3 regions of the Pantoea sp. USHLN298 genome follow, and region 2 is predicted to be linked to each of the others. Evidence: predicted binding sites of a transcription regulator. Region 2 holds the regulator's gene; each other region holds the start of a gene.
The links. The regulator PurR, encoded in region 2, represses purine synthesis genes. The targets are predictions, from matches to a motif close to CANGCAAACGTTTGCNTG.
Positions count from the first base shown of each region.

Region 1 (10,407 bases), on a different contig from region 2:
GCTGGCGGCTCAAGCGCCACGAGCAGCAGGCTGACGCACCGTTGTTCCCACTGATTATCTGGCGCAGCCGGCTGATTATTGCCGGTAACGCCGGCAACCTGATCATCGGGGCCGCCATGATGGGGATCAGCGCTTTTCTGCCGACCTGGATTCAGGGGATCGGCGGCGGTTCGCCACTGCAGGCGGGCAGTGCGCTGGCGATGATGTCGATTGGCTGGCCGCTGGCCAGTACCCTGAGCGGCCGTCTGATGCTGCGCACCTCATACCGTTTCACCGCACAACTGGGCGCGCTGTTGCTGATTACCGGCAGTGGATTACTGCTGCTGTTGCAGCCTGACAGTTCGTTGTATCAGGCGGGCTTTACCGCGTTTGTCATCGGTACCGGTATGGGCATGACCAGCACCACCTTTCTGGTATCGGTACAGAATCAGGCGGATTACCAGATTCGCGGCATCTGTACCGCCTCGATTATGTTCAGCCGGATGATGGGTTCGGCGATTGGCACCGCCATCATGGGCGCGGTGCTGAACCTCAATCTGCAGTGGCGACTGCCGCAGGCGCAGGACCCGGTGCAGCAGATTATGGCGGATGAGAGTCGGCGTCAGCTGGCCCCGGAGACGCTACAGCAGATGGTGCAGGCGATTGCGAGCTCACTGCATTGGGTGTTTGTGGTGGCACTGGTGATAGCGCTGTTTGCGCTGGGCGTGGCGTGGATGATGCCGCGTCAGCGGCCGGAACATGCAGAATAGCGGAGCAGGGCGACAGGTCGTCGCCCTGGCAATTTACTGTGCGGGCGCGTCCTGTGAACTGCCGGCACTGTCTGGCACGCTGGCGTCATCGTCACGCCCCATGCGCTTGTAAACAATCTTTTGTGTGTCGTTCTCACAATGTCCCACCACCTGACCGCCAGCCTGATCAACCTGATCGTTGGCGACGATGTCGAGACTAAAACCCGATTCGGGCACACCGTTCTGAATAATTTTCTGGCTGATCTCGGTTTTTACCGATTCACAGGATGCCTGTGCCAGTACCGGCAGCGCAAACAACGTCGCGGTTAACAAAACCCTCTGTAGCTTCATCACGTATTCCTTATGTTAGTTGTCCGTCATTACTATAGCTGAAAATCAGGGTGCAATCGGTCGGCCGGAGCGGCGATCCAGACAACGCAGGGTATTCGGCTCCCAGTAGGCGTTGAGATTCAGGCTCTGCTCACACTTATCGCGGGTATCAAAAGCACGATCGGTCTTATCAAATTCCTTCTCGACGCGGCTGTTCACTTTGTTACGCAGCATCCGCGTGTCATTCCACTGCTCTTTATCCTGACGCGCCGCTTCATTACTGGCGGCGCTGCTGCCATCTTCAATGATCAGGCGATTGGTGGTAGCGCTGGCATTGAATGCTGCCGCTGACAGCAGGCTCACCAACAGGACCGGGATAAATTTTTTCATTGCGCTTTCCTTCAGTTAACGCAGACATCACCAATGGGAACGGCTGTTGCCGCGGGTAGCGTTAGTATATCATCGCCGTTTCTTTGCTCACCAGCCGTGAGTGGTTTGTTTACGTTTATGAGAGGTCGGGGTGCTGATTAAAACCGCCGTGCTGTTTTTTATCACCGCGCTGGCGGAAATCATCGGCTGCTTCCTGCCGTGGCTGTGGCTGAAAAAGGGCGGCTCCGTCTGGCTGCTGCTGCCCGCCGCCGCCAGCCTGGCGCTGTTTGTCTGGCTGTTGACGCTGCATCCTGCGGCCAGCGGACGGGTGTATGCCGCCTATGGCGGGGTTTACGTGCTGACTGCACTGCTGTGGTTACGGGTGGTCGATGGGGTGAAACTCAGCGCCTGGGACTGGAGCGGGGCGATCGTCGCCTTTATCGGTATGCTGATTATCGTGCTGGGCTGGGGACGCGGATAGGGCCAGCCGGTGCGGCTGGCCCTGAGGGTTACGGCTTGTGCACCTTGAGACCGGCCAGCGTCTGGCTGACGGGCATCATCTCAAGGGTATTGATGTTGACATGCTTAGGCAGCGTGGCGACCCAGTAGACCGCTTCGGTGACATCTTCCGGCGTTAAAGCGGTGGCGCCTTCATAGACCTGGCCCGCTTTATCATCGTCGCCCTTGAAGCGCACGTTAGAGAACTCGGTGCCGCCGACCAGTCCCGGCTCGATGTCGGTGACGCGCAGCGCCGTGCCGTGCAGATCGGTACGCAGATTCAGGCTGAACTGACGCACAAAGGCTTTGGTCGCGCCATAGACGTTGCCACCGGCATAAGGCCAGCTACCGGCGATTGAACCGATATTGATCACATGTCCAACGTTACGCTCCACCATCTGCGGTAGCAGGGCGCGCGTCATATAGACCAGCCCTTTGGTGTTGGTGTCGATCATGTTTTCCCAGTCTTCGACGTTGGCGCGGTGCGCGGGCTCAATCCCCAGCGCCAGACCGGCGTTATTCACCAGCACGTCGATGTCACGCCAGTCGGCAGGCAGCTGATTCACCGCCTCTTCAATTGCCGCGCGGTTCCGCACATCAAGCTGCACGGTATAGAGATGCTCGCCCAGCTCATCTTTCAGCGCTTTCAGCCGCTCGGCACGCCGTCCGCTGGCAATCACTTTGTGACCATTTGCGATAAAGCGACGGGTGATGCTTTCACCAAAACCGGCGGTTGCGCCGGTGACAAAAATAATCATCTCACTGTTCCTTATGCCATTTTCAGAGTCGATGGCTTCACCATAGCATTTCATTTCCGCTTGCGCCCGCCGAAAAACCGATCGGGTTGTAAAGGCATTTTACCGGCCCGCCAGCTGCGCTGTTTTGGGGCGCAATGCACACAAACGGGGCAGCGCAGGCGCGCATTCAGCCGCTTAAACCCGCCCGATTCGTGACGAGCTTGCCAGGCAACCGATTGCGATTGCAAAGCAATCGGTTGCGGGGCCCTATTGTCCTGCATCAGTTGCGCAACAAGCGCGATTTTATTTAACTCTTTGATAGTAAAAGTAAAAGCGGTGATTGCGATCTGGCACGGCAGTTGCAACAGGGTATTAAGGCAATCATCTGCATAATGAAAAGAAGGCCGCAGTGCTTTCAGAAAGGAAAAGTCATGTCACCAGCGACAGATACGGCGATACGCGCCAGTTTTTTTGACTTCACCTCGGTGGTGGACCAGCCCGACGGGCTGCTCTCTGCCGCGCGCTATCTGGAGGATGGCGTGTTGCGGCTGCGCGACGGACGCGTGGTGGGGTTAGCGCCGTGGGAGGCGTGCAGCGCCGCACTGGCGGGTCAGCCGGTCATTGACCTGCGCGGCAAGCTGATCGTACCGGGCTTCGTCGATACCCACATTCACTATCCGCAGACCGAAATGATCGGCGCGTTCGGCGAACAGCTGCTGGAGTGGCTCAACCACTATACGTTTCCGGTGGAGGCGCAGTATCACTGTCCGGACCACGCGGCCCGGATGTCGGCCTTTTTCCTGCATCAGCTGCTGTCGAATGGCACCACCAGCGCGCTGGTGTTTGGCACCGTGCATCCCCAGTCGGTTGAGGCGCTGTTCAGCGCGGCGGAAGCGCTGAACATGCGGCTGATTGCCGGCAAAGTGATGATGGATCGTAACGCGCCTGACAATCTGACCGAAACTCCGGAACAGAGTTATCAGCAGACCCGCGCGCTGATTGAGCGCTGGCACCAGCGCGGACGACTGAGCTACGCGCTGACGCCGCGTTTCGCCCCGACCTCCTCGCCACAGCTGCTGGAAAAAGTGCAGCAACTGCGGCAGGAGTTCCCGGATACCTGGCTGCATACTCATCTGAGCGAAAATCCGCAGGAGGTCGCCTGGGTGAAGCAGCTGTTCCCGGAGCGCGCCGGCTACCTTGATGTCTACCATCACTATCAGCTCACCGGGCGTCGCAGCGTGTTTGCTCACTGCGTCCATCTCGACGACGGCGAATGGCAATGCCTGCACGACACCGATTCCACCATCGCTTTCTGCCCGACCTCAAACCTGTTTCTTGGCAGCGGGCTGTTTAACCTTAAACGCAGCTGGCAGCAGGGCGTTAAAGTCGGTATTGGCACCGATGTGGGCGCCGGCACCACCTTCAGCATGCTGCAAACGCTGGGCGAAGCCTACAAAGTGGGCCAGTTGCAGCAGTATAAGCTGAGCGCCGCCGAAGCCTTTTATCACGCCACGCTGGGCGGCGCGCGGGCGCTGGATCTCGATCACGCCATTGGCAATTTCAATCCGGGTAAAGAGGCGGATTTTGTGGTGCTCGATCCGGCCGTTTCCGCCTTACAGACTTTGCGTATCGGCAACAGCAAAGATATCTGGGAAAAACTGTTTGTTCTGATGACGCTCGGCGATGACCGCAATATCGCCCAGACCTGGGTCAACGGGCGTCCGGTATGGCAGCGCGACGCGGGAGAGCAAGCGGCATGATCCAGTTCCTGTTAAATAATCAATTAGTTACCGAAGAGGCGTTAGATCCGAATCTGACGATACTTAACTATCTGCGCGGCCATCTGCGCCGCACCGGTACCAAAGAGGGCTGTGCCTCAGGTGACTGCGGTGCCTGTAGCGTCACGCTCGGTAAAGCGGTCAATGGCGCGATGCAGTATGAAACGGTCAATAGCTGCCTGACGCTGGTCTCCACGCTACAGGGCAAGCAGCTGATCACCGTCGAGGATCTGCGTCACGGCGGTGCTCTGCATCCGGCGCAGCAGGCGATGGTGGATTGCCACGGCTCGCAATGCGGCTTCTGCACGCCCGGCTTTGTGATGTCGCTGTTCAGTCTGCAAAAATCGGTCAGCGGCTGGGATCGCCATCAGGCGGAGAGTGCGCTGGCGGGCAATCTCTGTCGCTGTACCGGTTACCGGCCAATCATGGCGGCCGCGCAGCAGCTCTGTTCACAGCCGGTCAGCGACCCGTTCGATCACCATGCGGCCAGCGTGGCGCAACGGCTGACGGCACTGGCGAATCAGGAGATGCAGCAGCTCAGCGGCGACGGGCGGCACTGTTATCTGCCTAAAACCCCGGCCCAGCTGGCGCAGATCTATCTGGAACATCCTGAGGCGCGGCTGATTGCCGGTGGCACCGATCTGAGCCTCACCATCACCCAGCAGCATCAGCGCATACCGGTGCTGATCGCGCTGGAGCAGGTTGCGGCGCTGAAAGTGTGCAGTGAATTTGACGATCACTATCTGCTCGGTGCCAGCGCCTCTCTGCAGCAGGTTGCCGAATTTCTGACCGACCGGATTCCGGGCATCAGCGAAATGCTGCAACGTTTCGCGTCGTTACAGATCCGGCTGCAGGGTACGCTGGGCGGCAATATCGCCAACGCCTCGCCGATTGGTGATGCCTCACCGATGCTGCTGGCGCTGAACGCCACTCTGCTGCTGCAGCAGGGCGAGCAGCAACGGTTACTGCCGCTGGACCAGTTTTTCACCGGTTACCGGCAGACCAGACTGTTGCCGGGCGAGTTTATCCGGGCGATACGTATCGATAAAGTGACGGTGTCACCTGACTTTGTGGCCTGGAAAGTCTCTAAGCGGCTGGATGATGATATTTCAGCGGTGTTTGCGGCCTTTAACCTGGAGATTGAGCAGGGTCAGGTACGCGCGGCGCGCATCGCTTTTGGCGGCATGGCCGCGACGCCGAAACGGGCGACGCACTGCGAACAGGCCTTGCTGGATCAACCCTTTAACGCCGTGACGGTGTCACGCGCGGCCGCCGCGCTGGCGGAAGATTTCCAGCCGCTCTCCGATTTCCGCGCCAGCGCTGACTACCGCCTGCAGGTGGCGCGTAATCTGTTGCGGCGCTACTACCATCGCTACAACGGCGAATTAACCTGTATCGAGGTGGCCCGCTATGTCTCATAACCGTCCTGAACTGAGTGAAGAGGTGCGCAAAGCGCAGCATACCGCCGGCATCCAGAGCGGTGTTGGCCGCAGCAATAAACATGAAAGCGCGGAGATGCATGTCTCCGGCGAGGCGCGGTTTATTGACGACAAGCCTGAGCTGCCCGGTATGCTGCACCTCTGTCCGCGGCTGAGTGAACACGCTCATGCGCGCATAACCCGGATTGATGTTGAGCCGTGCTACGCCATTCCCGGCGTAGTCAGCGTGCTGACCTGGCAGGATGTGCCCGGCATCAATGATGTTGGTCCGCTGGAGCCGGGCGATCCGCTGCTGGCGCACGACAAAGTCGAATATATGGGTCAGATTGTGATTGCGGTGGCGGCCGATTCCCCGGACGCTGCCCGGCTGGGCGCTGCCGCTGCCGTGATTGAATATGAGGTGCTTGAACCGCTGCTGGATGTTGAACAGGCGCTGGCGCAGGGCAGCTTTGTGCAGGAGCCGCACGTTCATCGGCGCGGTGACGTTGATGCCGCGCTGGCACGCGCCCCGCATCGCATCAGCGGTTCCTTTCATATTGGCGGTCAGGAACACTTCTATCTGGAAACCCAGACGGCAATGGTCATTCCCGGCGAAGATCAGCAGCTGCAGGTCTTTTCCTCGACTCAGAATCCCACTGAAGTGCAGAAGCTGGTGGCGGAAGTGATGGGCATCAGCCTGAATCAGGTCACAATTGATATGCGGCGGATGGGCGGCGGATTTGGCGGCAAGGAGACCCAGGCGGCGGGCGTGGCCTGTCTCTGCGCCATCGTGGCGCGCCAGACTGGCCGGGCGGCGAAGATGCGGCTTTCCCGCCGCGACGACATGCGCATCACCGGCAAACGGCATCCGTTTTTTGTCCGTTACGAGGTCGGTGTTGAGGATGACGGGCTGTTATGTGGGGTGAAGATTGAGCTGGCGGGTAACTGCGGTTATTCACTCGATCTCAGTGGATCGATCGTCGATCGGGCGATGTTCCACGCCGACAACGCCTATTACCTCGGCGATGCGCTGATAACCGGCTATCGCTGCCGCACAAATACAGCCTCAAATACTGCCTATCGGGGTTTTGGCGGTCCGCAGGGCATGGTGGCGATTGAGCAGATCATGGATCACATCGCGCGGCACCGCGGCCTCGATCCGCTGGCGCTGCGCAAGCGCAATTACTACGGTAAGCAGGATCGCAATATCACCCATTATCATCAGCAGGTTGAGGATAATCTGCTGGACGAAATCACCGAACAGCTGGAACGGAGCAGTGATTATCAGGCGCGGCGGGCGGAGATTCAGGCGTTCAATGCCCGCAGCCCGCTGCTGAAACGCGGTCTGGCGCTGACGCCGGTTAAATTCGGCATCTCGTTTACCTCCAGCTTCCTTAACCAGGCGGGCGCGCTGATCCTGATCTACACCGACGGCACGGTGCAGCTCAACCACGGCGGCACCGAGATGGGTCAGGGGCTCAACACCAAAGTCATTCAGATCGTGGCTGAAGTGCTGCAGATTGAGGTCGATAAGATTCAGATCACCGCCACCGATACCGGCAAAGTGCCGAACACCTCGCCGACGGCGGCCTCCAGCGGGGCCGATCTCAACGGTAAGGCGGCGCAGAATGCGGCGGAGATCCTGCGTGAACGCATGACGCAGATGCTGTGTCAGCTGCATCAGTGTGAAGCATCGGCGGTCAGTTTCCGTAACGGCATTGTGCGCGCCGGGGAAAAACATTACACCTTCGCAGAAGTGGCGCAGCTGGCGTGGTTCAATCAGGTGCCGCTATCCGCCACCGGTTACTATCGTGTGCCGGGCATTCATTACGATCGACTGGCCGGGCGCGGTAAGCCCTTTTACTACTTCGCTTACGGCGCGGCCTGCTGTGAAGTGGTGATCGATACCTTAACTGGCGAATATCGTCTGTTGCGCGCTGACATCCTGCATGACGTGGGGGCCTCACTGAATCCGGCCATCGATATCGGTCAGGTCGAAGGCGGTTTTGTGCAGGGCGTCGGCTGGCTGACCTGTGAAGAGCTGGTGTGGAACCAGAAGGGGCAGTTGCTGACCGATGGGCCGGCCAGCTACAAAATTCCGGCCATCAGCGACGTGCCGGCAGATCTGCGGGTGACGCTGGTGGAGAACCGCAAAAATCCGCAGGATACGGTTTTCCACTCCAAAGCCGTCGGCGAGCCGCCCTTTATGCTGGGCATTGCGGCCTGGTGCGCGCTACAGGATGCGGTAGCCAGCGTGGCCGGTTATGCGCATCCTCCGCTGCTGGACGCGCCCGCCACGCCGGAACGGATACTGAACGCGGTGCTGCAGCTGGCAGGAGCCTGTGATGATCTACCATGACTGGATAAGCGTGCTGCACCAGCTGCGTGAAAAGCGCCAGAGCTGCGTGCTGATCACCGTGCTCAGTGAGCGCGGTTCAGTACCGCGCGACAGCGGCAGCAAGATGGTAGTCACGCTGCAGGAGAACTTTCTGACGATTGGCGGCGGCCAGCTTGAATTTCAGTGCATTGCCCAGGCGCGCGCTATGTTGCAGAGCGGAGCCCGCGCACCGCATACCGAGGAGTACAGCCTCGGCGCACGGCTGGGTCAGTGCTGCGGCGGCAAAACCACGCTGCTGTTTGAGCCGCTGTTGCAGTGTCAGCCTGAAATCCTGCTGTTCGGCGCCGGACATGTCGGCCAGGCGCTGGTTAATTTGCTGGCAACGTTACCCTGTCACATTCGCTGGATCGACAGCCGTCCCGGCCAGTTTGAGCGGGTGCCGCCAGGCGTGGTTACGCTGCAACCGGAAGACCCGCTCGACTGCGTGGCGCAGGCGGCTCCCGATAGCTATTTCATTATTATGACCCATCATCATCCGCTCGATTTCGAGCTGTGTGAGGCGGTGCTGAAACGCGGTGATTTTCGCTATGCGGGCGTGATTGGCTCGCAGACCAAAAGCCAGCGCTTCCGCTACCGGCTGGCGGGCAAGGGCGCGCAGGCCGATCGGCTGGCGAAATTGCGCTGTCCGATTGGCCTGCCGGACGTCAAAGGCAAGCTGCCCGCCGAGATCGCCGTAGCGATTGCCGGTGAAGTGATCAGCGTTTATCAGCAGCACCTGGCCTGAGTTGTTCAACTGCCCGCAACCTGCCAGGATAAGGCTTTGCGATGCCCATTCAGGAGCGAATCATGAACGCCCGTCAGAATCCTTTCTTTAGCGTCAGCCCCTTGCCTTATCAGGCGCCGCCGTTTGACCAGATTCAGCAGCAGGATTTTCTGCCCGCCTTGCAGGCAGGCATTGAAGAAAAGCGTCGGGAAGTTGAGGCGATCGCCACATGCAGTGACGAGCCAACGTTCCTCAATACCTATGAGGCGCTGGAGAAGAGCGGGCAGTTGCTGAACCGGGTTAATCTGGTGTTCAGCGCCATGACCTCGGCGCACACCAGCCCCTATCTGCAACAGGTGGATGAAGAGATCGCACCGGAGCTGACCGCACTCAACGACGAGATCATGCTTAACCGGCCGCTGTTCTCACGGCTCGATGCGGTCTATCTGCAGCGCGCCCAGCTTGATGCTGAATCCAGGCGGCTGGTTGAGGTGATCTGGCAGCGCTTTCAGCTGGCGGGTGCCAATCTGCCCGAAGCGCAGAAACAGCAGCTAAAAGCCCTGAATCAGGAAGCGGCGCGTCTCAGTACCCGCTTTACCAACAGGCTGCTGGCTGCTACCAAGGCAGGCGGTCTGGTGGTGGATCAGGCAGAGAAACTGGCGGGGCTTTCCGCTGCAGACCTGGCGGTCGCGCAGGCAGAAGCGCGCGCCCGCGGGCTGGAGAATGCCTGGCTGCTGGTGCTGCAGAACACCACTCAGCAACCGGCGCTGCAAAGCCTGAGCGATCGCGAAACCCGTGAGGCGCTGTTTAAAGCGGGCATGACCCGAACCGAAAAGGGCGACGAAAATGATACGCGTGAGCTGGTGCTGCGTCTGGCTCAGGTGCGGGCCGAACAGGCCAGGCTGCTGGGCTTTGCCAGTTATGCCGAGTGGAAATTGCAGGACCAGATGGCGAAAACCCCGGACGCTGCGTTTGCCTTTATGCGTAACATCGTGCCTGCCGCCCGTGCGCGGGCTGAACGTGAAGCGGCGGCTATCCAGCAGACTATCGATCGCCAGCAGCAGAGCTTTACGCTGCGCGCCTGGGACTGGAATTTTTACGCCGAACAGGTGCGTCACGCGCAGTACGATCTCGATGAGAGCCAGATCAAACCTTACTTCGAGCTGAACTCGGTGCTGCAGAATGGCGTGTTCTGGGCGGCCACGCAGCTCTATGGCATCCGGTTTTCGCCCCGCCAGGATCTGCCGGTTTACCATCCCGACGTGCAGGTATACGAAATTTTCGATGCCGATCAAACACCGCTGGCGCTGTTCTATACCGACTTCTTCAAGCGCGACAGCAAAGGCGGCGGGGCGTGGATGAGCAATTTTGTTAACCAGTCGACGCTGCTGGAGAGCAAGCCGGTGATCTACAACGTCTGCAACTACACCAAACCGCCAGCCGGTGAA
Region 1 is NZ_JBBCRO010000002.1:196,919-207,325, reverse strand. It holds gene WFK59_RS05615 (MDR family MFS transporter) at 1-749, shown strand, start outside; gene WFK59_RS05610 (DUF1161 domain-containing protein) at 783-1,079, opposite strand; gene WFK59_RS05605 (DUF1283 family protein) at 1,125-1,448, opposite strand; gene WFK59_RS05600 (YnfA family protein) at 1,582-1,908, shown strand; gene ydfG (bifunctional NADP-dependent 3-hydroxy acid dehydrogenase/3-hydroxypropionate dehydrogenase YdfG) at 1,937-2,683, opposite strand; gene guaD (guanine deaminase) at 3,094-4,422, shown strand; gene xdhA (xanthine dehydrogenase small subunit) at 4,419-5,861, shown strand; gene xdhB (xanthine dehydrogenase molybdopterin binding subunit) at 5,851-8,217, shown strand; gene xdhC (xanthine dehydrogenase accessory protein XdhC) at 8,204-8,980, shown strand; gene dcp (peptidyl-dipeptidase Dcp) at 9,043-10,407, shown strand, end outside.
Region 1: the regulator PurR is predicted to act here: its motif matches at 2,888-2,905, upstream of guaD (guanine deaminase).

Region 2 (10,407 bases):
AACCAACTGAGCTACGGACGCACTTGGTGCGCTCTAATGGACTCGAACCATCGACCCCCACCATGTCAAGGTGGTGCTCTAACCAACTGAGCTAAGAGCGCAACACGCTGTCTGGGCGACAGCGGGGACGAATATTAACGGCAGCCGGTGAGGCTGGCAAGGAGAAAAAGCGTTTTTTCACCGTGACTGAGCAGCAACTGTGCTATGCGTCGTTTTTTTAGGCGTCGCGGGCCTTTTACCGCCCGCTCAACCGGTTAGCGCGCCGCGCGCGTCAGGATCACCTCGGCAGGTGACTGCTGCAGACGCCTGATTCGCCAAAGCATCATTACCGCCGCGGATGTCAGCCCGATAATAAAGCCGCACCAGAATCCCGCTGGCCCCATGCGTGGCACCAGCCAGTCAGTGAGCGCCAGCAGATAACCGGCCGGCAGACCAAGCAGCCAGTAGGCGATAAAGGTGATAAAAAAGATCGAGCGGGTATCTTTGTAGCCACGCAGAATACCGCTGCCAATCACCTGGATCGAATCGGAGAACTGATAGATCGCTGCCAGCAGCATCAGCTGCGCCGCCAGCGTCACCACTTCCGGATTGTCGTTATAGAGCAGGGCGATCTGATGCCGGAAGGTGACGGTAAACAGCGCGGTCATCGCCGCCATGCTGATGCCGACGCCCTGCGCAGTCCAGGCGGCCACCTTCGCCTGTTCAGTCGATCCCTGACCCAGACGATAGCCGACCCGGATAGTGGTGGCGACGCCAAGCGACAGCGGCATAACAAACATCAGTGAGCTGAAGTTCAGTGCAATCTGATGTCCGGCAACGTCAACGATTCCCAGCGGAGAGACCAGCAGCGCCACCACGGCAAACAGCGTCACCTCAAAGAACAGCGCCAGCGCCACCGGCAAGCCCAGCGTCATCAGACGGGTCAGAATAGGCCGTGACGGCGCAGACCAGCGACTGACCAGATGGATATCCCGCATGGCGCCCATCCGGCGGATCCAGAAACGCATACAGATGAACATCACCCAGTAAACCGAGGCTGTTGCCACGCCGCAGCCGACACCGCCCAGCGCTGGCATACCGAAGTGACCATAGATAAAGATATAGTTAAGCGGGATATTCACCATCAGCCCGAGAAAACCCAGCACCATACCCGGTTTGGTTTTCGACAGGCCTTCGCACTGATTACGCAGCACCTGGAAGAACAGGTAGCCCGGTGCGCCAAACAGCAGCGCATGAAGGTAACCTTCTGCTTTCTGCGCCAGCAGCGGATCGATATCGTGCATCGCCCGGATTAAATAACCGGCGTTCCACAACACCACCATGATCAACAGCGAAACAAAAAATGCCAGCCAGTAGCCCTGACGAATTTGCTCGGCGATGCGTTCGCGGCGGCCAGAGCCGTTGAGTTGCGCAACCGTGGGCGTCAATGCAAGCAGAAGACCATGACCAAACAGAATGGCCGGAAGCCAGATAGAGGTGCCGACAGCAACGGCGGCCATATCCGTGGCGCTGACGGCGCCGGCCATAATGGTATCCACAAATCCCATTGCGGTTTGAGCCACCTGAGCAAGGATGACCGGGATCGCAAGGGCAAGCAATTGACGCGCTTCTGTTAAATACTTCTGCACGTTAACACCTGAATAGTTAATAAAATAATGACGGGGTCAGAAAAGCCCCAGGAATTGCGTCCGCTAGTGTAACTGTCAGGACCGGATTCGCCAATCTTTGTCACTGCATGCGATTTACTCTGCTGTCAGGCAACACCGCTGGCTGAAAGCGAACAGCGGACGTGAGCTGTGATAAACTAGCGCAAACTTCGCAGAGGCAAAGACTATGTTTACCGGTATTGTGCAGGGCACCGCAGAAATAGTGTCCATTGAAGAGAAAGAGCTGTTCCGCACCCACACCATCAGGATGCCGGCAGAATTATTGCCAGGCCTGGCACTGGGCGCCTCCGTGGCGCACAACGGCTGTTGCTTAACCGTAACGGCTATTGAGGGCGATCGGGTCAGTTTTGATTTAATTAAAGAGACCCTGCGTGTCACCAACCTCGGCGATTTACGTCAGGGCGATGTGGTCAATATCGAGCGTGCCGCAAAATTCAGCGATGAAATAGGCGGACACCTGATGTCCGGTCATATTATGACCACGGCTGAGATCTGCAAAATTATCCAGTCGGAACACAACCGCGAAGTGTGGTTTAAAATTCAGGACCCGACCCAGATGAAATATATCCTGCACAAAGGCTTTGTCGGCATCGACGGCATTAGCCTGACGGTAGGGGACGTGACCAAAACCAAATTCTGCGTCTATCTGATTCCGGAGACGCTGGAACGCACTACGTTAGGCGCCAAAACCTTTGGCGACCGGGTTAACATCGAGATTGATCCGCATACCCAGGCGATCGTCGATACCGTTGAGCGGGTGCTCGCACAACGGGATGCCGCCGGGACGGTAGCTATGCTGGCCGGAAAGCCTGCCGCGCAGGAATAAAAAAATAAGGCGCATCAGCGCCTTTTTTTCTGTTTTTAATCTTGCTCAGCCGCCGCATCAACGCGCCACGCGTAATCCGCCTTCCACACCCCGACTGAATACTACCTGCCATAACTGAATATCACGGGCGCGAAACGCACCGGCACAGGCGTTGAGATAGTAGGAGAACATGCGTTTAAAACGTTCGCCGTAGCTCTCCGCCAGTTGCGGCCAGGCCTGGATAAAGCGCTCATGCCACGCCATCAGGGTCGTGTCGTAATCGGCGCCAAAGTTATGCCAGTCTTCCAGAATAAAATGGGGCTCGCTGGCGTCAGCAATATGTCGAACGGAAGGCAGACAACCATTCGGGAAAATATATTTATCGATCCAGGGATCAACATTCATATCGGTTTTAATCGCACCGATAGTATGCAGCAGGAAAATACCGTCTGGCTTTAAATTACGATCCACGACATCGAAATAGGTGGCGTAATTTTTCGGTCCGACATGTTCAAACATGCCGACCGAGACAATACGGTCAAACTGCTCATTCAGGTCGCGATAATCCTGCAATAAAATAGTGACGTCTAAACCTTCACAACGCTGTTGTGCCAGCTTCTGCTGTTCGGCGGAAATGGTAACGCCGTGAACTTTCACGCCATAATGACGGGCGGCAAATTCGGCCAGTCCTCCCCAGCCGCAGCCAATATCCAGCAGCGACATGCCAGGCTCCAGCCCTAATTTACGGCAGATCATATCCAGCTTCGCTTCCTGCGCAGCGGCCAGCGTCGTGGCCTCTTTCCAGTAGCCGCAGGAGTACTGCATATAGGGATCAAGCATCAGAGAAAACAAATCGTTTCCTAAATCGTAATGCTCTTTACCGACAATCCAGGCGCGTTTTTTCGACTGGAGATTAGTTAAGCGCGCCGCGGCAATACGCAGCGTATCTTTAAAGTGATGAGGGAGTTGCTGATCCAGTTTATGTTTGAGTACGTGGTGGAAAAATATATCCAGCCGATCGCATTCCCACCAGCCATCCATATAACTCTCGCCCAGACCCAGCGATCCTTCCTGCAGGACACGTTTAAAGAAGTCAGGATTTTTCACCTGAATATCCCAGCTCCGTGAGCCATTAATTTCGATATCCGCTTTTTCCAGCAATTCGTGAACGATGCGATACCAATGGTTTTCTTCGAGGCTCACTTCTTCTACATACGATGAACTCATAGCTTCTCCACCACCTGTCCAATCTTAACCTGAAAAAGAATAGTCAATTTCTTCAGGAATTGAGAAAAGTCACGGATGACTCCGTAAACCAGAGATCTGGCGTGATACAGAGGATTGAAACGGTTCAAAAGCATCAGGCACGGTAACAGTAACGCGCGCGCAGACGCCATCCCGGCAACCCGGTTGCCAATCAGTTTGTTACGTTATTATGTTGTTGATTTGTAGCAGAATTATTGACCCGAATGAGTATATTATCACGCGGGTCAATATTCAATGACTTATTGTTAGGTTGCTAACTAAAAATCATTGCCTCAGTGATTATCCTGGCAGGCGGTCGTGGGGGTGGCAACATCAGATTGTGCGTTTGTCACCCGCTGCAGCGCGAAGCCGAGCAGGGCGAGCAGAATGGTCAGGGCCATTATCAGGGTTGTGGTCAGCAGTGGCTGGGTTAATCCGGCGGAGACGGCCAGGCTGGCGGCAAAGCATAATCCCAGCTGTAGCGTATTCTGCAGCGCAGCGGCTTTACCGGTCGCATCCGGGAAAGGCATCAGTGCGGCGGAGACCACAATCGGATAGATAGCACCGTTAGCCAGCGCCATGCCGCAGAACGGCAGCAGCAGGCTCAGCAGCGTACTGTGGCCGGAGAGTGCGACGGCAAACAGCGCCAGGATGCTCAGACTGTAGACCGCCAGCAGCCACGGCAGCAGCTGCGCCCCTTTAAAACGGTTGAGCAGGGCACGGCAGCCGAAGCCACCAATCAGGAAGGCAACCGTCTGGGGCAGATAACTCAGACCAATATCGGCGGGCGACAGGCCCAGATCGGCCAGAATAAAGGGTGAGCCGGTCAGCCAGGCGAAAAAGCTGGCGGAACAGGCGGAATAAATCAGCACGTTACCACTGTAAACCCGGGATTTAAGCAGGGTAAAAAAGCCCGGATTTGCGCCCTGGTTGCCCGTTGCTTTGCGGCCCGACGGCAGGCGCAGCGTCGTGAGGATCAAGGCCAGCGCAATCAGCGTCAGCACCAGGAAGATCGAACGCCAGTGGAAATGACCAATCAGCCACGCGCCTAACAGCGGTGCCAGGGCTGGCGAAAGCGCCACCAGCGGCATGATGGTGGCAAACACCTTATTAGCACGTGCGGCCGGATAGCGATCGACCACCAGCGCCTGCCAGCTGACAGCGGCCGCACAGACGCCAATCGCCTGAACAAAGCGCAGCGCCAGCATCAGATAAATATCCTCTACCCACAGCATACCGGCACAGCCGACGGCGAACAGCGCCAGTCCGGCCAGCAGCACCGGCTTACGCCCGATGCGATCGGAGAGCGGACCCCAGAACAGCTGACCGCAGGCAAAACCGGCCAGGAACAGGCTCATGCTGGCACTGATCAGGCCAGGCGAGGTATTGAAAGTTTGCTGCATCGCGCCAAACGCGGGCAGGTACATATCGGTGGCTAAAAAGCCCAGCATGCTCAGCAGAGCGAGATAAGGCATAAATCCTTTTGACGGTGACATCTGATTCTCATTTTGCAGGTTGAACGCGGCAGAGTGTAAAAGGTGCGTTTGCCGCTGTGAAACGCTAATATTTGCCTATTGCTGTTAAAAAATTTGAAGGCAGAATATGTGGTCAGAATATGCGTTAGAAGTGGTGGATGCCGTGGCGCGCGGTGGCAGCTTCAGCGCGGCGGCGCAGGAGCTGCATCGGGTGCCGTCGGCTATCAGCTACACGGTGCGCCAGCTGGAGACCTGGCTGGCGGTTCCGCTGTTTGAACGTCAGCATCGTGAGGTGGTATTAACCCCTGCGGGAGAGCATTTTGTCCGGGAAGGGCGCAGCGTCATCAAAAAAATGCTCGCCACCCGCCGCCAGTGTCAGCAGCTGGCCAACGGCTGGCGCGGGCAGTTAAGTATTGCGGTGGACTGTATCGTCAAGCCGCAGCGTACCCGACAATTAGTGAAGGATTTTTACCGGCACTTTCCTGACATGGAGTTGCACATCAGTTATGAAGTGTTCAACGGCGTCTGGGATGCGCTGGCGGATGGCCGGGTGGAGGTTGCTATCGGCGCGACTCAGGCGATCCCGGTCGGCGGCCGCTTTGCCTTTCGCGATATGGGGACGCTCAACTGGCGCTGCGTAGTCGCGAACCACCATCCGCTGACGGAAGTGAGCCAGATAGATGACGATACCCTGCGCAGCTGGCCGTCGCTGGTTCTGGAAGATACTTCGCGCGCGCTGCCACGCCGGATGACGTGGACGCTCGACAACCAGCGTCGGCTGGTGGTGCCGGAATGGCAGACCGGGCTGGATTGCGTACTGGCGGGATTGTGCGTGGCGATGGTGCCTGGTCATCTGGCCCGGCCGTTGCTGGACAGCGGCGCGCTGGTGGAGCTGACCCTGCCGGTGGCTTTTCCGGAGAGTCCCTGTTGTGTCAGCTGGGCGGAAGATCGCGCATCACCGGCGACCGGCTGGTTACTCAGCTATCTGGGTGATGCGCAAACGCTTAATCAGGAGTGGTTAAGCGAAGATTAACGGCGGTAGTCGCGGAACGGACCATCAGCTACGGAACGACGTTCAATCAGGGTTGGATGCACTTCGATGGTTTGAGAAATCTCACGTTTGCTGGTGATGCGATCCAGCAACATCTCCAGCGCTTTCTCACCCAGCTGCGCTTTCGGCTGATGAACGGTGGTCAGCGCCGGCGCGAAGTAGCGCGCGTTGCGCACATTGTCATAGCCGATCACCGAAATGTCCTGCGGCACGCGCAATCCCATCTCATCGGCGGCGCAAATCGCCCCCATCGCCATGATATCGCCACCACAGAACACCGCGGTCGGGCGCTGTTTCTGCGACAGGATCTGCTGCATTGCCTGATAGCCCGATTCAGGTTCAAAGTCACCCTGGACAATCCACTCGGCACGCGGCTGAATACCCGCTTCTTCCAGCGCCTTCAGGAAGCCGGCGTGACGTCCGCCACCGGTGTTGCGCTCCATCTGGCCGGGGATGGCGCCAATCTCGCGATGGCCACGCTCAATCAGATAACGCCCGGCGAGATAACCGCCCTGAAACGCATTGTCCAGCACCGTGTCGGTAAAGTCGGCGCGGGATTCGCCCCAGTCCATTACCACCATCGGGATGTTACGGTTCTCTTCCAGCATTTTCAGCAGATCGTCCGGATACTCAGAGCACATCACCAGCAGCCCATCGACGCGCTTTTGCGCCATCATGCTGAGATAGGCGCGCTGCTTCTGCAGATCATTGTGCGCATTACCCAGAATCAGAGTATAGCCTTTGTCGAAACAGTGGTTTTCCACTGCTTCAATAATTTCAGCAAAGTAGGGCGCTTCGCTGGAAGTCGCCAGCAGGCCCAGCGTTTTGGTGTGATTCACCTTCAGGCTGCGCGCCACGGCGCTGGGCGAATAGTGCAGTTCCTGAATCGCCTGCCAGACGGCGTTGCGCGTCTCTTCAGCGACAAAACGCGTTTTATTGATGACGTGCGAAACGGTGGTCGTTGAGACGCCGGCGCGTTTTGCCACATCTTTAATTGTTGCCATTAAAATCGGACTCCAGGGCTTATCTAACGCAATGATAAGCATAATGTTAAACGTTTGCGTCTGCTCAGGGTTTTCTGCGCAATTATGCAGGTTTTCTGACCGGTAAACAGGGCGACTGGCGGGTAATGAGCGCCTGAAAAGAGAGCAAACGGAACCGGGGCTGCGCGCGTTGCGCAACAAAGGCAGGATTCTAACAAGGCTGGGCGGATAAAACGAGATTTTTACCCGGTCCTGTGGGAAAATGGCTTAACCCCACAAAAATTGTGACTAAGGAGAGTTAAATGAGTACCGATTTGAAACTGGCGCTGATGACTACCGTCGGCTGCCTGCTGATGATTGTCGCTTTTAGCTTCACCGCGATTCTGCACTGATCGAAAAAGCCGGGCATGGCCCGGCTTTTTGCTGTCTGGCGATCGCCCAACGGCTGCGTTAGCGAATGGTCTTTGGCGTCATGACCCGACGCGCACCAATATAGTGGCGCTGCCAGTAGTCTTCACCCAGCGCACTGATCTGAATATCTTTGCCGGTACGCGGTGACTGAATGAATTTGCCGTTGCCGAGATAAACCCCAACGTGATCGGCGGTGCCGCGGCCATTGATGCGGAAAAAGACTAAATCGCCTTTCTCCAGTGACTCACGTTTAACCGGCGCGGCGTCGCGCAGATGGAACATCTCATTGGCGGTGCGCGGGATCTTGAACTTGACCAAATCTTTATAGGCGTACCAGACCAGGCCGCTGCAATCAAAACCGGTATGCGGTGAGGTGCCACCCCATTGATAAGGTTTGCCTAACTGACCCATCAACTTGGTCATCGCCGTTTCGCGCGCTTTCTGGTAACGCTGACGATGTGACTTGCTCATTTTAATGGTGCCGGTGTCACTGCTGCTGGCGTCAACGGTTTTAAGCGAACGCTGGTGGCCGTAGCGTTTTTTACTGGCCGTTTTAAGGGAGGTTTTACTTTTCTTAGCGGGAAGATGGCTGGCGGTGAGTTCGCTTTTTTTCTGTTTTTTGACTTTGAGCTTCTGAATCGGACTGACGCGTGTTTTCTTTGCCGCCGTTTTCAGCGGGCGACGCTTGCGGCGCTCATCTTCGCGCGCACTCTTTTTCTCTGCTTTATGCGAACTGACATTCACCGGCGCCTGCGGTGAGGCAGAAGCGATGTTAAAGAACAGTTGCGCAAAGGCAAGAATGAAAAGCGTAATGATTAAACGCATAGTCCGGTTTTAGTTAAGTTGTCAGGGCCACTACGCACCGCGACAAAGTTGGGAATAATCTGATCCAGGATCAGCGCCGATGCCATTCTAGTCCAGTTCGTTTGAAAACAGTAACGCCTTTTTTTATTAATCTTTCGGCCTCACGCAATTGCGTTGAAAATGAACATTTTCAGCGTCTTATATCGGCAAAACTATTGCAAATTATTAATATGTTACTGGCCGTTAATAACCGGGTGGCATCAGGGCTGATGAGCGGACTTAACAAACATGGCGATTTAATCCGGCAGCGGTAAAATCTCGTTTTCAGTCCTGGTGCGAAGTCGCTACAATAAACAAACACGAAGTGACGAATTAAGGAAGGCAATTATGAGTACTGTAGAAAAAATTCAGCGCCAGATCGCAGAAAACCCGATCCTGCTGTTCATGAAAGGTTCACCGAAACTGCCAAGCTGCGGTTTCTCTGCGCAGGCGGTTCAGGCGCTGTCAGCCTGCGGTGAGCGTTTTGCTTACGTGGATATTCTGCAGAACCCGGACATTCGTGCAGAGCTGCCGAAATATGCCAACTGGCCAACCTTTCCACAGCTGTGGATTGATGGCGAGCTGGTCGGCGGATGTGACATCATCGTCGAGATGTTCCAGCGCGGTGAACTGCAGTCGCTGATCAAAGAGACCGCAGAGAAGTTTAAAGAAGCGGAATAAAACAGAAAGGCCGACGCGATGTCGGCCTTTTTCATTGTCTTTCATTGCCGGTTCTTCAGTCAGCGGTCGCTGATGGCTCGCCTTCAGCAAACGGCAGCGGCCATCCACCCAGTCGCTTCCAGCGATTCACCAGTTCACAGAACAAAATAGCGGTCTGCTGGGTATCGTACAGCGCCGAGTGCGCCTGGGTACTGTCAAAATCCATTCCTGCCGCTTTACAGGCTTTCGCCAGCACCGTCTGACCCAGCACCAGTCCGCTCAGCGCCGCGGTATCAAAGGTGGCGAACGGGTGAAACGGATTGCGTTTCAGGCTGGCGCGTTCGGCGGCGGCATTCATGAAGTTGAGATCGAAAGTGGCGTTGTGCGCCACCATAATGGCGCGATTACAGCCGGTATCCTTAATGCCTTTACGCACCATCTTAAAGATGGCGTGCAGCGCTTCATATTCACTCACTGCGCCGCGCAGCGGGTTACTGGGATCGATGCCGGTAAATGCCAGCGCTTCAGGATGCAGCAGCGAGCCGACAAAAGGTTCAACGTGAAAATGCAGCGTCTGGTCGAGATGGATCCAACCCTCTTCATCCATTTTCAGCGTGGTGGCCGCGATCTCCAGCAGCGCGTCAGTCTGCGCGTTGAAACCGGCGGTTTCCACGTCGATGACCACCGGATAGAAGCCACGGAAACGTTGATTGAGTGCATGGGGGGAATTCGATTCAGACATCAGGATCTCATTGCAGAAAAAGGGCAGCGCGCATTATGGCAAAAAACGGGCCCGGGTGCAGCAGATGAAGAGGAGCAGAGAAGATCAGCCCACCCGGCAGGGCAGGCTGAAGAGCAGGCTTAGTTGCCCAGGCCGTGACCGGCGTGTTTGTTTTCGATCAGTTCGATTTTGTAACCATCGGGATCTTCAACAAAGGCAATGATGGTCGAGCCGCCTTTCACCGGACCCGCTTCACGCGTGACGTTGCCGCCATCGTTACGGATGCGTTCGCAGGCCGCAGCCACATCATCAACGCCCAGCGCAATGTGTCCGTAAGCATTGCCGAGGTCATATTTATCCACGCCCCAGTTGTAGGTCAGCTCGATGACTGCACCTTCGCTCTCTTCGGTATAGCCCACAAAGGCCAGCGTATATTTGTATTCGGTGTTTTCGCTCTGACGCAGCACGCGCATGCCCAGCACACGGGTGTAGAAATCGATCGAACGTTGCAGATCGCCAACGCGCAGCATGGTATGAAGTAAACGC
Region 2 is NZ_JBBCRO010000001.1:919,896-930,302, forward strand. It holds tRNA gene WFK59_RS04395 (tRNA-Val) at 1-21, opposite strand, end outside; tRNA gene WFK59_RS04400 (tRNA-Val) at 25-101, opposite strand; gene WFK59_RS04405 (MATE family efflux transporter) at 255-1,628, opposite strand; gene WFK59_RS04410 (riboflavin synthase subunit alpha) at 1,834-2,493, shown strand; gene cfa (cyclopropane fatty acyl phospholipid synthase) at 2,551-3,699, opposite strand; gene punC (purine nucleoside transporter PunC) at 4,011-5,213, opposite strand; gene punR (DNA-binding transcriptional activator PunR) at 5,320-6,225, shown strand; gene purR (HTH-type transcriptional repressor PurR) at 6,222-7,247, opposite strand; gene cydH (cytochrome bd-I oxidase subunit CydH) at 7,529-7,618, shown strand; gene WFK59_RS04440 (C40 family peptidase) at 7,677-8,462, opposite strand; gene WFK59_RS04445 (Grx4 family monothiol glutaredoxin) at 8,826-9,161, shown strand; gene rnt (ribonuclease T) at 9,217-9,882, opposite strand; gene gloA (lactoylglutathione lyase) at 10,002-10,407, opposite strand, start outside.

Region 3 (10,407 bases), on a different contig from region 2:
TTGACATGATTATCCTTAATGCCGCCGACTCCAAAGGCATCGCCCCGGCGGTGAAGCGGGCGCGGGACGCTGGCATCGTGGTGGTGGCGGTTGACGTGGCGGCCGATGGTGCCAACGCCACCATTACCTCCGATAACACCGAAGCCGGGGTGATGGCCTGTAAATATATTTCTGACCGTCTGAAAGCCAAAGGCAACGTGGTGATCATCAACGGGCCGCCGGTCTCTGCGGTTCAGAACCGCGTTGAAGGCTGTATGACCGAACTGAAGCGCCATCCGGAGATCAAGCTGCTCTCTTACAACCAGAACGCCAAAGGCAGTCGCGAAGGCGGGCTGGAAGTGATGACCGGCCTGCTATCGGCTAATCCGAAGATCGATGCGGTATTCGCCATCAACGATCCGACGGCGATCGGTGCCGATCTGGCGGCGAAACAGGCGCAGCGTAACGAATTCTTTATTGTCGGCGTCGATGGATCGCCGGACGGTGAAGAGGCGCTGAAGCGGAAGAACTCACTGTTCGTCGCCACCCCGGCGCAGGACCCGCAGGTGATGGCCGCCAAAGCGGTGGAGATCGGCTATGACATTCTGCAGGGCAAACCGGCACCCGATAAGCCGGTGCTGATTCCGGTGAAGCTGATCGATCGTAACAACATCGGCAGCTATCAGGGCTGGACGGTGAAATAAGCCACAGGCGGCACCGCCGGGTGCCGCCTGCAGGAGGACGCTCATGCAACGTTCAGAAGTGAACCGCGCGCTGCAACAGACCCGCGAGTTTTTCATCCGCCAGGATGTGCATCTGCCACCGTGGGCGGATTACGATCTGCGCCAGTGGCAGCTTCAGGATCGTCAGCAGGCGCAGGAAATTCTGGCGCTGCGGCTGGGTTGGGACGTCACCAGCTTTGGCGCGGCTGACTTTCTGCAGACCGGCCTGACGCTGTTTACCCTGCGTAACGGATCGCCAGGCGGACAGCCGTGGCACAAACCCTATGCCGAAAAGGTGATGCACGTGCGCGAAGGCCAGCGCACGCCGATGCACTATCACCCGCAGAAAATGGAAGACATTATCAACCGCGGCGGCGGCAATCTGATTATCGAATTACATAATCGCGATGGCGACGGGCTGGCGCATTCGCCCGTGCAGGTGTCGCTCGACGGCATACGCCAGTCGCACGCCGCCGGTTCGCAGATACGGCTCTCGCCGGGCGAAAGCGTGACGCTGGAAACGGGCATCTGGCACAGTTTCTGGGGCGAAAGCGGCTTCGGTGATGTGCTGGTGGGCGAGGTATCGATGCCGAATGATGACGAAAACGACAATGTATTTCTGACGCCGCTGGCGCGCTTCAATCCACTGCAGGAGGATGAGTCGCCGCGCTGGCTGCTGTGCAACGATTATGCGCACTGGCTGCCCTGAGCAGGGCAGGCGTGGCGCGGTCACTCAGGCGATCTGGCTGGTACGCGTTACGGCATCGGGTTTGACCACATCGGCCGAAAAAACATAGCCAAGGCCACGAATGGTGCGGATCAGGCTGGGCTGGTGCGGGTTAGTTTCAATTTTACGCCGCAGCCGCATGATCAGTACGTCGATGGTGCGATCAAAGACGTCGAGCGTTTCGCTGTGGGTCAGCTCCAGCAGCTGATCGCGGGTCAGCACCTTGCGGGCATGACGCACCAGCGCCCGCAGCAGGCTATATTCACCCTGGGTGAGCGGTATCAGTTCGCGTTGCGGGTTAAACAGCTGAGCGCGGGCATCGTCAAGTTGCCAGCCGTTAAAGCGCCAGCCCGCCTGGTCCTCGGCTGCAGGCAGCAGACGACCACCGCGACGCAGCGCAGCCCGGGCGCGCGCCACCACCACTCTCGGGTTAAAGGGTTTGGCGATATAATCATCCGCGCCCATCTCCAGCCCGACCACCATCTCCGCTTCCGATCCCATCCCGGTCAGCATGATCACCAGCACGTCGGGCCGCTGGCGCTGTAACTGCTGTAACACCAGCAGGCCATTGGTATCCGGCAGCATCATATCCAGCATCACCAGCCCGATCTCCGGGTGATCCTGAAGCATCGCCAAGGCCTCTTTGCCCTGATGACAGCTGTAAACACTGAACACATGTTCACTTAGCGCGTCCTGCAACACGTCGCAGACGGCAAGATCATCATCCACCACCAAAATTGCTGGCTTCATTGCGCGGCCTCAATGTTACGAAAGAGTTAATTCTGGAGTGTACACAGGCTAATGACGGTTGCTGTTTCAGCCTGCTGAAACGTGACCAGCTTCGCCTGGCAGAGTGCGGAATCGTGCGCTGGCGCAGAGTTTTTCTGACCCCCGATGTCGCCGCAGGAAAACGATTGCGCAGAATCAGTGCATTGCACCATAATCGCGCCTTGTTTTGGTTCGGAATTGTCTTAGCCGTGTATTGACCCGCCAGGTAATCGATTGCGTCGGCTTATGGCATGGCAATTGCTTAGGGCAGTGGGCCCAGACACGTTTTTTTACCCCATTCAGGCTCGCGAGTATGCAGCAGCCCGTTTCGCTGTTCCGGGAACAGAATAATCAGCATGCAAACCCCTTTGGCAAGCGAGAACGCACATTCGTGACGTCTCCTGTATCGAGAGATGATGATGTTAGAAAAATTATTCAAACTCAAAGCACACAACACCACGGTTCGCACCGAGATTATCGCCGGGATCACCACCTTCCTGGCGATGGCCTACATCCTGTTTGTTAACCCGAGCATTCTGGGCGCCACCGGCATGGACAAAGGGGCGGTATTTGTTGCCACCTGTCTGGCGGCGGCCATTGGCTGCGTGCTGATGGGGCTGATTGCGAACTACCCGATTGCGCTGGCACCGGGCATGGGGCTGAACGCCTTCTTTACCTACACGGTGGTGCTGCACATGGGCTACACCTGGCAGGTGGCGCTGGGCGCGGTCTTCCTGTCGGCGGTGATCTTCTTTGCGCTGTCGATCTTCAAAATCCGCGAATGGATTATTGCCAGCATTCCGCTGCCGCTGCGTGCCGGGATTGGTGCCGGTATCGGGCTGTTTCTGGCGCTGATTGCGCTGGAAGGGGCGGGGATTGTGGTCGATAACCCGGCGACGCTGGTGGGGATTGGCGATCTGACCAAGCCGGGGCCGCTGCTGGCGATGCTGGGCTTTATCGTGATTGTGGTGCTGGAAGCGCGTCGCGTCACCGGCGCAGTGCTGATCGGCATTTTGCTGGTGACCTTTATTTCAATGGGCATTGGACTGTCACCGTTTGCCGGCGTGTTCTCCGCACCGCCGTCGATCGCCCCGACCTTTATGCAGCTGGACATTGCCGGTGCCTTTAACGTTGGCCTGGTGAGCGTGATTTTTGCCTTCCTGTTTGTTGATGTGTTCGACAACACCGGGACGCTGCTGGGCGTGACCAAACGTGCCGGTCTGGCGGATGAGCAGGGCAACGTGCCGAAAATGGGCCGGGCGCTGATCGCTGACAGCGCGGCCGCGTTATTTGGTTCGCTGCTGGGTACCTCGACCACCACCAGTTACGTGGAATCTGCGGCGGGCGTCAGCGCCGGCGGCCGTACCGGTCTGACGGCGATTGTGGTGGCGGTACTGTTCCTGCTGGCGCTGTTCTTCTCGCCGCTGGCCTCCAGCGTGCCGGTCTATGCGACTGCGCCAGCGCTGCTGTTTGTCGCCGTGCTGATGGCATCAGGTCTGGCGGAGATTGACTGGAAAGATATCACCACCGCCGCACCGGTCACCGTGACCGCGCTGGCGATGCCACTGACCTATTCGATCGCCAACGGCATCGCGTTTGGTTTTATTACCTGGACGCTGGTGAAATTGCTGAGTGGCCGTACTAAAGAGGTCAACGCGGCGCTGGTGATTTTGTCGATTCTGTTTGTGATTAAGTTGGGGTGGCTGAGCGCCTGATCGGGGAGGTTTCGCCTGGCGGCGGTTGAAGGAGGTTTCGCTTAGCAGCGGGCTGGGGCTGGTTTCGCATGGCTGCGGGCTGGGGTCAGGTTACGCTAGCGGCGGGCTGACACAGAGTAAGGTTTCGCATGGCAGCGGGCTGGCACTGAGTAAGGTTTCGCCCGCCAGGCGCTGGGGAGTTTCAGTTTGCCGGAGCGGGCGGACGCGTCAAGGGGCGGCCGCCCGCCCCTTAACAATCCCGGCGTCCGGCTGCCTTCGCGCCACGCTGCGCGCGGTGCCTTCGTCACTCACTGCGGCCGACGGACCGTCCGGACTCGCCGTCCCTGGCGAGGCCGTCCTTTCGCCGACGTCCTGTCGGCTCTTCCTGGCCTCCGCTCACTCCTCAGCGCTTCGGACGCCTCTGGCAAACCTCCGCCTGAAGTATCTCTGTTTTTTTAATGGTCCGGTGCTGTCTGGTGGTTTGTGTAGTTATGCCTGGCGGCGTGCTGGGGCTGGATGTTTTCTTTTTTCTGACAACAACGGCTCTGAAAAACCAGCAGCATCGACAGTCATTCTGCTCAGACATACAGCGGCGAAGAACTCACCAGGAAACACAAAAAATAACAGCGAGGGGTAGGGAGGCCGTCTGAAGCGAAGGTACCGCGAAGCGGCGGTGAAGCAGGCCGGAGCCCGGGGTCAAGGGGGCGCGGCGACTGGCGGCCCCTTGTCGGTCGCCGGCAGCGGCGAAGCTGAAACTGCCACAGCCGGCCGGCGAACGAAACCTTCTCCCAGCCCGTTCGCGCAGCGAACAAATCAGGTAAGCCACCTTTCAGTTAATCAGGACATGTCCTTTACTGAGGAAAAATGGCGGAATGTAGTTGTCCCAGCCTCTCAGGAAGCAGTACTGCTGCAGTGCGGCATTATTGATTACGCCGCTTTTGTTGTAGCAGCGTGTCAATCGGTTGCGAAGGGCCGACGGGCTGATGCCAAGAATCTCCGGCATGCTGTGCTGTTTTACACCACAGAACAGCAACAGAATCACTTCCCATTCTTTGTCAGTAAAAATACTGGCTGGTCGGGTAAAAACAAAAGGCTTCCTGCCGCTCGGTTTCAGAAAGGTAGAAAAGTAAATATTGCTGATCTCCATGTAAGTACAAATGATGCCATTAACCCCCTCTCTGAACGGCCAGGGGCGTTTCTCCACCAAAAATGATCTGAGCCTATTACGCCTACCATACTCGAACGTTTTGAGTACAAGGCTCATCTGGCCAGTGGTCACTATCTTTCTGTCATCATGGCGTATATGGCGATAATAATCGCCGATATCCGGCGTCAGGTCAGTGTCGAGGGAACCTACTAGTGTGTCATCTGATACGTTGAAATAGAGGCAGGCAAGTTTATTGCCATAAACATAGCGTGAAGCACTGTCCTTTATTGCCCAGCCAAACAGGGAGTGGTCAAAATAGCATCCGAGATGATTGAGTTCTTGATTCATCAGCTTAGCCTCTGATTATGATATGTCCCTTCTTCAGAAAGAACGCCGGTATATAGTTATCAAATTGGCTTTGGCGACAATAGTCAGTCAGGGCAAAAACGGAGTTGAGACCCGTTTTTCGGTAACAGCTTCGGAGCCTGCCGTTAACGGCATCAATTGAAATTGCCAGTACACTGCTTATTTCTTTGATGTTCATTCCACAGACCAGCAGATATACCACCTCCCATTCTTTTTCGGTAAATACGGATGAGGGGGATTTGAAGGTCGCATGCTGAATTATTTTTCCATCCAGTAACGAGGTTGGTGTAACGATTCTGACGTGCCTGACGCTGATAACGGTGCCGATGCAGTTATGCTCGTCGTCATAGAGCGGTTCCTGAACATTATAAGCGGGCTGCATGATTTTCTCTTTGCCCTGAATGTGCGTAGTGATAGCCCTTACTGGATGACCCGTGCGCTCTATTTCCCTTTCCTGCTGGTTAAACAGCTCTGAAAATTCGGCAACGGGAACGGGAATCTCACTGATATTCCTGCCTTCATAGTTATATCGATTTGAAAGGGTTTGCCAGGTTTTGAACGTGTTATTGACATAAACAAAGCGGGAGTTATTGTCTTTAACTGCCCAGCCAACGATCGGATCGTGTTCAAACATTTCGATCAAGCTGGCAGATAATGGAATTGTTTTCATAAACGTATCCTTACATTTAAATTACCCTACATTAAATTGACCTTACATCGTAATAACCCTACTGAAAAAGCACGCTGCAGATAAAATACCGTACTGCAATCATACCTTCATAACAGAAAGAAAATATCATAAAAGTATTAATGCGGCTAATCACCAGGGAAATTGCCTGCAATTATAAAAAATAAAAACTATGCCCATAGCCGAAAGGTTATGGGCTTTTTTCACCTGTCATTATTTAACAATGTTACTTTCCAGAGTAATTGCGCTGAGGTGTGGTCTGGGAGAGAGCAGGTTACGCTAGCGGTGGTCTGATACAGAGTGAGGTTTCGCCCGCCAGGCACTGGGGAGTTCAGTTTGCCGGAGCGGGCGGACGCGTCAAGGGGCGGACGCCCGCCCCTTAACAATCCCGGCGTCCGGCTGCCTTCGCGCCACGCTGCGCGCGGTGCCTTCGTCACTCACTGCGGCCGACGGACCGTCCGGACTCGCCGTCCCTGGCGAGGCCGTCCTTTCGCCGACGTCCTGTCGGCTCTTCCTGGCCTCCGCTCACTCCTCAGCGCTGCGGACGCCTCTGGCAAACCCCCGCCTGTGATTTCTTACATTTTTCATGCTGTCCGGAGCTGGCTGATGACTGGGTGATTACGCCTGGCGGCGGGCTGGGGCTGGTTACGCATGGCTGCGGTCTGACATGGCAGGTTTCGCATGGCAGTGGGCTGGCATTGAGCAGGTTTCGCCTGGCAGCGGGCTGGCACAGAGTAAGGTTTCGCCCGCCAGGCGCTGGGGAGTTTCAGATTGCCGGAGCGGGCGGACGCGTCAAGGGGCGGCCGCCCGCCCCTTAACAATCCCGGCGTCCGGCTGCCTTCGCGCCACGCTGCGCGCGGTGCCTTCGTCACTCACTGCGGCCGACGGACCGTCCGGACTCGCCGTCCCTGGCGAGGCCGTCCTTTCGCCGACGTCCTGTCGGCTCTTCCTGGCCTCCGCTCACTCCTCAGCGCTTCGGACGCCTCTGGCAAACCCCCGCCTGCAAACCCGCTATTTTGTTTTATGGCCTGATATTGTCTGCCTGCTGATGGTTTGAGCCTGATAGTCAGGCGCGCTTCGCACGGCTGCATCCTGCGCAGCATCTGCATGACAGCGGATTCTCAGATTGCTGTCTGTCCTGATGTCGTCTGATTATTGACGGCCCTGAAAAAAAACAGCAGCACCGACAGTCATTGTGCTCAGACATACAGCGACGAAGAACTCACCAGGAAACACAGAAATAACAGCGAGGGGTTGGGAGGCCGTCTGAAGCGCTGAGCGGATGAGGGATTTCAGGACGAGCGACAGGGATGTCGCGAAGAGGCGGGGCCGCGCCAGGGATGGCGCGTCCCGGCCGGTCCGTAAGAAATCCGGAAGAAGCGAAGGGACCGCGAAGCGGCGGTGAAGCAGGCCGGAGCCCGGGGTCAAGGGGGCGCGGCGACTGGCGCCCCCTTGTCGGTCGCCGGCAGCGGCGAAGCTGAAACTGCCGCAGCCATCCGGCGAACGAAACCTTCTCATAGCCCGTTCGCGCAGCGAACCCCACCAGCCATCCGGCGAACGAAACCTTCTCCCAGCCCGTTCGCGCAGCGAACCCCCACCAGCCAGCTGGCGAACCAACCCCTACCGGAAAGGCGGCTCATTAAACGTCCGCAACTTACGCGAATGCAGCTTATCGCCTTCGGCACGCAGCAACTCCACCGCATGAATCCCAATCTGCAAATGCTCCGAAATCGCGCCTTCATAAAAACGATTCGCCTGGCCTGGCAGCTTGATCTCGCCGTGCAGCGGCTTATCTGACACGCAGAGCAGGGTGCCGTAAGGAACGCGGAAGCGATAACCCTGAGCTGCAATGGTGGCGCTCTCCATATCGACCGCTACCGCGCGGCTCAGGTTGAAACGCAGCGCCGAGGCTGAATAACGCAGCTCCCAGTTACGGTCGTCGGTGGTGACCACGGTGCCGGTACGCAGCCGCTGCTTCACCTCTTCCCCTGGCATACCGCTCACCGTCTTGGTGGCGTCATACAAGGCGCGCTGCACCTCCGCAATGCTCGGGACCGGGATGTCCGGCGGCAGCACGCTGTCGAGCACATGATCGTCACGCAGATAGGCGTGCGCTAGCACATAATCGCCAATCCGCTGGCTCTCACGCAAGCCACCACAGTGCCCAATCATCAGCCAGGCGTGTGGACGCATCACCGCCAGATGATCGCAGATGGTTTTGGCATTTGACGGGCCGACGCCGATATTGATCAGCGTAATGCCGCGCCGGTTCGGCGAGGTGAGATGCCAGGCGGGCATCTGGTGCTTTTTCCAGGCGAGATCAGAGAGCATCGTCTCGCTGTTAGCCGTTTCAGCGGTCAGCACCACGTCGCCGGCGCAGGCCAGGCTGTCATACGGCGTATTGGGATCGCGCACCTGCTCAATCGCCCAGCGAACAAACTCATCGACGTAACGGGTGTAGTTAGTGAACAGCACAAACGGCTGGAAATGATCGACCGAGGTGCCGGTGTAGTGACGCAGACGGGCCAGCGAGAAGTCAGTACGCAGCGCGTCGAAGTGCGACAGCGGAAACTTTGCATCGGCATGGAACAGGCCATCGGCGGTCTCATCGCCAATCTGCGACAGTTCGGTGGTCGGGAAGTGACGGGCAATGCCGGCGCTCATGGTGCGATCCAGCGACAGATCGGAACCGTCAATCACGTAAGGATAAGGGATCTCCTGGCTGGAAGGACCGACATCGATCTCCAGCTGATACTCCTTCTCCAGCATCGCCAACTGTTCAGCAATATAGTGACGCAGCAGCGCAGGACGGGTGATGGTGGTGCTGTAGCTGCCGGTGTGGGTAAAGCGTCCCCAGGCGCGGGTACGGTTCTGCTGAGGACCTTCGCCGTGCCAGCTGATGCGCAACTCGGGGTAAACAAATAGCCCTTCTGCGCGTTGGGTTGCATCCGGCAGCGTGCCGTTTTCGGTGAAGGCTTTGATTGCCGCGCGCAGCGCATCAACCGCGCCCTCATACAGGCGCTCAAGTTCATCCAGCGCTTGCTGGCTGGTCAGGTTTTTCCGTTGTGTCGGCATGGTTTCTCCTTCCATTTGTTACCGTAATTTGCCCAAGCTTAGCGGGTTTGTTGCAGAGATTGGTGAAGAATCTGTGATCGACCGCATTTTGCACCAACCTGGTGCTGGTGTGTTGGCTGCGTCGCTCTATTGTTAGTGAGCGGTGACTCGCTGATCTGGTGGCCGGTCACCTTCGCCCGCCGTGCAGATGATTTTCTTATCCGCAGAAATTATGGCGAGATTATTGCTTAGATCCTCTGTGGTACCGCAGGCCGTACCCGGAAAACCGCTCTCCACGCTCTGTTCAGAAACTGATTTCTCCTGATTGGCATTGGCTCTTAACCCTGTTGAGGATGACCGCATGTCTGTGAAAGTGATCAAGTTCCCTATCAAACTGATGATGACTGGCTGTTTAATGACCGCCTTATCGGCGCACGCCGATATTAAAATTGGCGTCGCCGGACCTTTCTCGGGTCCGAACGCCACCTATGGTGCGCAGTACTGGAAAGGTGCTTCGCAGGCCGCGGCGGATATCAACGCGGCGGGCGGCATTAACGGCGAGAAGATCGTGCTGGTTCAGGGCGATGATGCCTGTGAGCCCAAGCAGGCGGTGTCGGTCGCGAACCGGCTGGTGGATCAGGACAAGGTGAATGCCGTGGTTGGCCACTTCTGTTCTTCCTCCACCATGCCCGCTTCAGAGGTGTATGACGAAGCGGGCGTGCTGGCAATTACGCCAGGCTCCACCAATCCGCAGATCACCGAGCGCGGCATGAAGACGATGTTCCGGATGTGTGGCCGTGACGATCAGCAGGGTGCTATTGCCGCGAATTACATCATCGACAAACTCAAGGCGAAGAAAGTCGTGGTGATCCACGATAAAGATACCTACGGCCAGGGGCTGGCGGATGCCACCAAAGCGGCACTGGAAAAACGCGGCGTGAAGGAAGCGATGTATGAAGGCTTGTCGCGCGGCGAGAAAGATTTTAACGCGCTGGTGACCAAGATCGGCCAGCTCAAACCGGATGTGGTCTACTTCGGCGGCTGTCATCCCGAAGCGGGACCGCTGGTGCGTCAGATGCGTGAGCAGGGCGTGAAAGCGGACTTCTTCTCCGGCGACTGTATCGTGACGGAAGAGATGGTGACCGCCGCCGGCGGACCGCAATACACCAAAGGGGTCTATATGACCTTTGGCAACGATCCACGCCAGATAGCCGATGGCAAAGCGGTGATTGAAAAGTTCCGCGCCGGGGGCTTCGAACCTG
Region 3 is NZ_JBBCRO010000002.1:648,601-659,007, reverse strand. It holds gene WFK59_RS07845 (ABC transporter substrate-binding protein) at 1-683, shown strand, start outside; gene WFK59_RS07840 (D-lyxose/D-mannose isomerase) at 727-1,410, shown strand; gene WFK59_RS07835 (response regulator) at 1,435-2,178, opposite strand; gene WFK59_RS07830 (NCS2 family permease) at 2,613-3,911, shown strand; gene WFK59_RS07825 (PAS domain-containing protein) at 4,720-5,385, opposite strand; gene WFK59_RS07820 (helix-turn-helix transcriptional regulator) at 5,390-6,073, opposite strand; gene WFK59_RS07815 (AMP nucleosidase) at 7,712-9,166, opposite strand; gene WFK59_RS07810 (branched-chain amino acid ABC transporter substrate-binding protein) at 9,543-10,407, shown strand, end outside.
Region 3: the regulator PurR is predicted to act here: its motif matches at 2,332-2,349, upstream of WFK59_RS07830 (NCS2 family permease).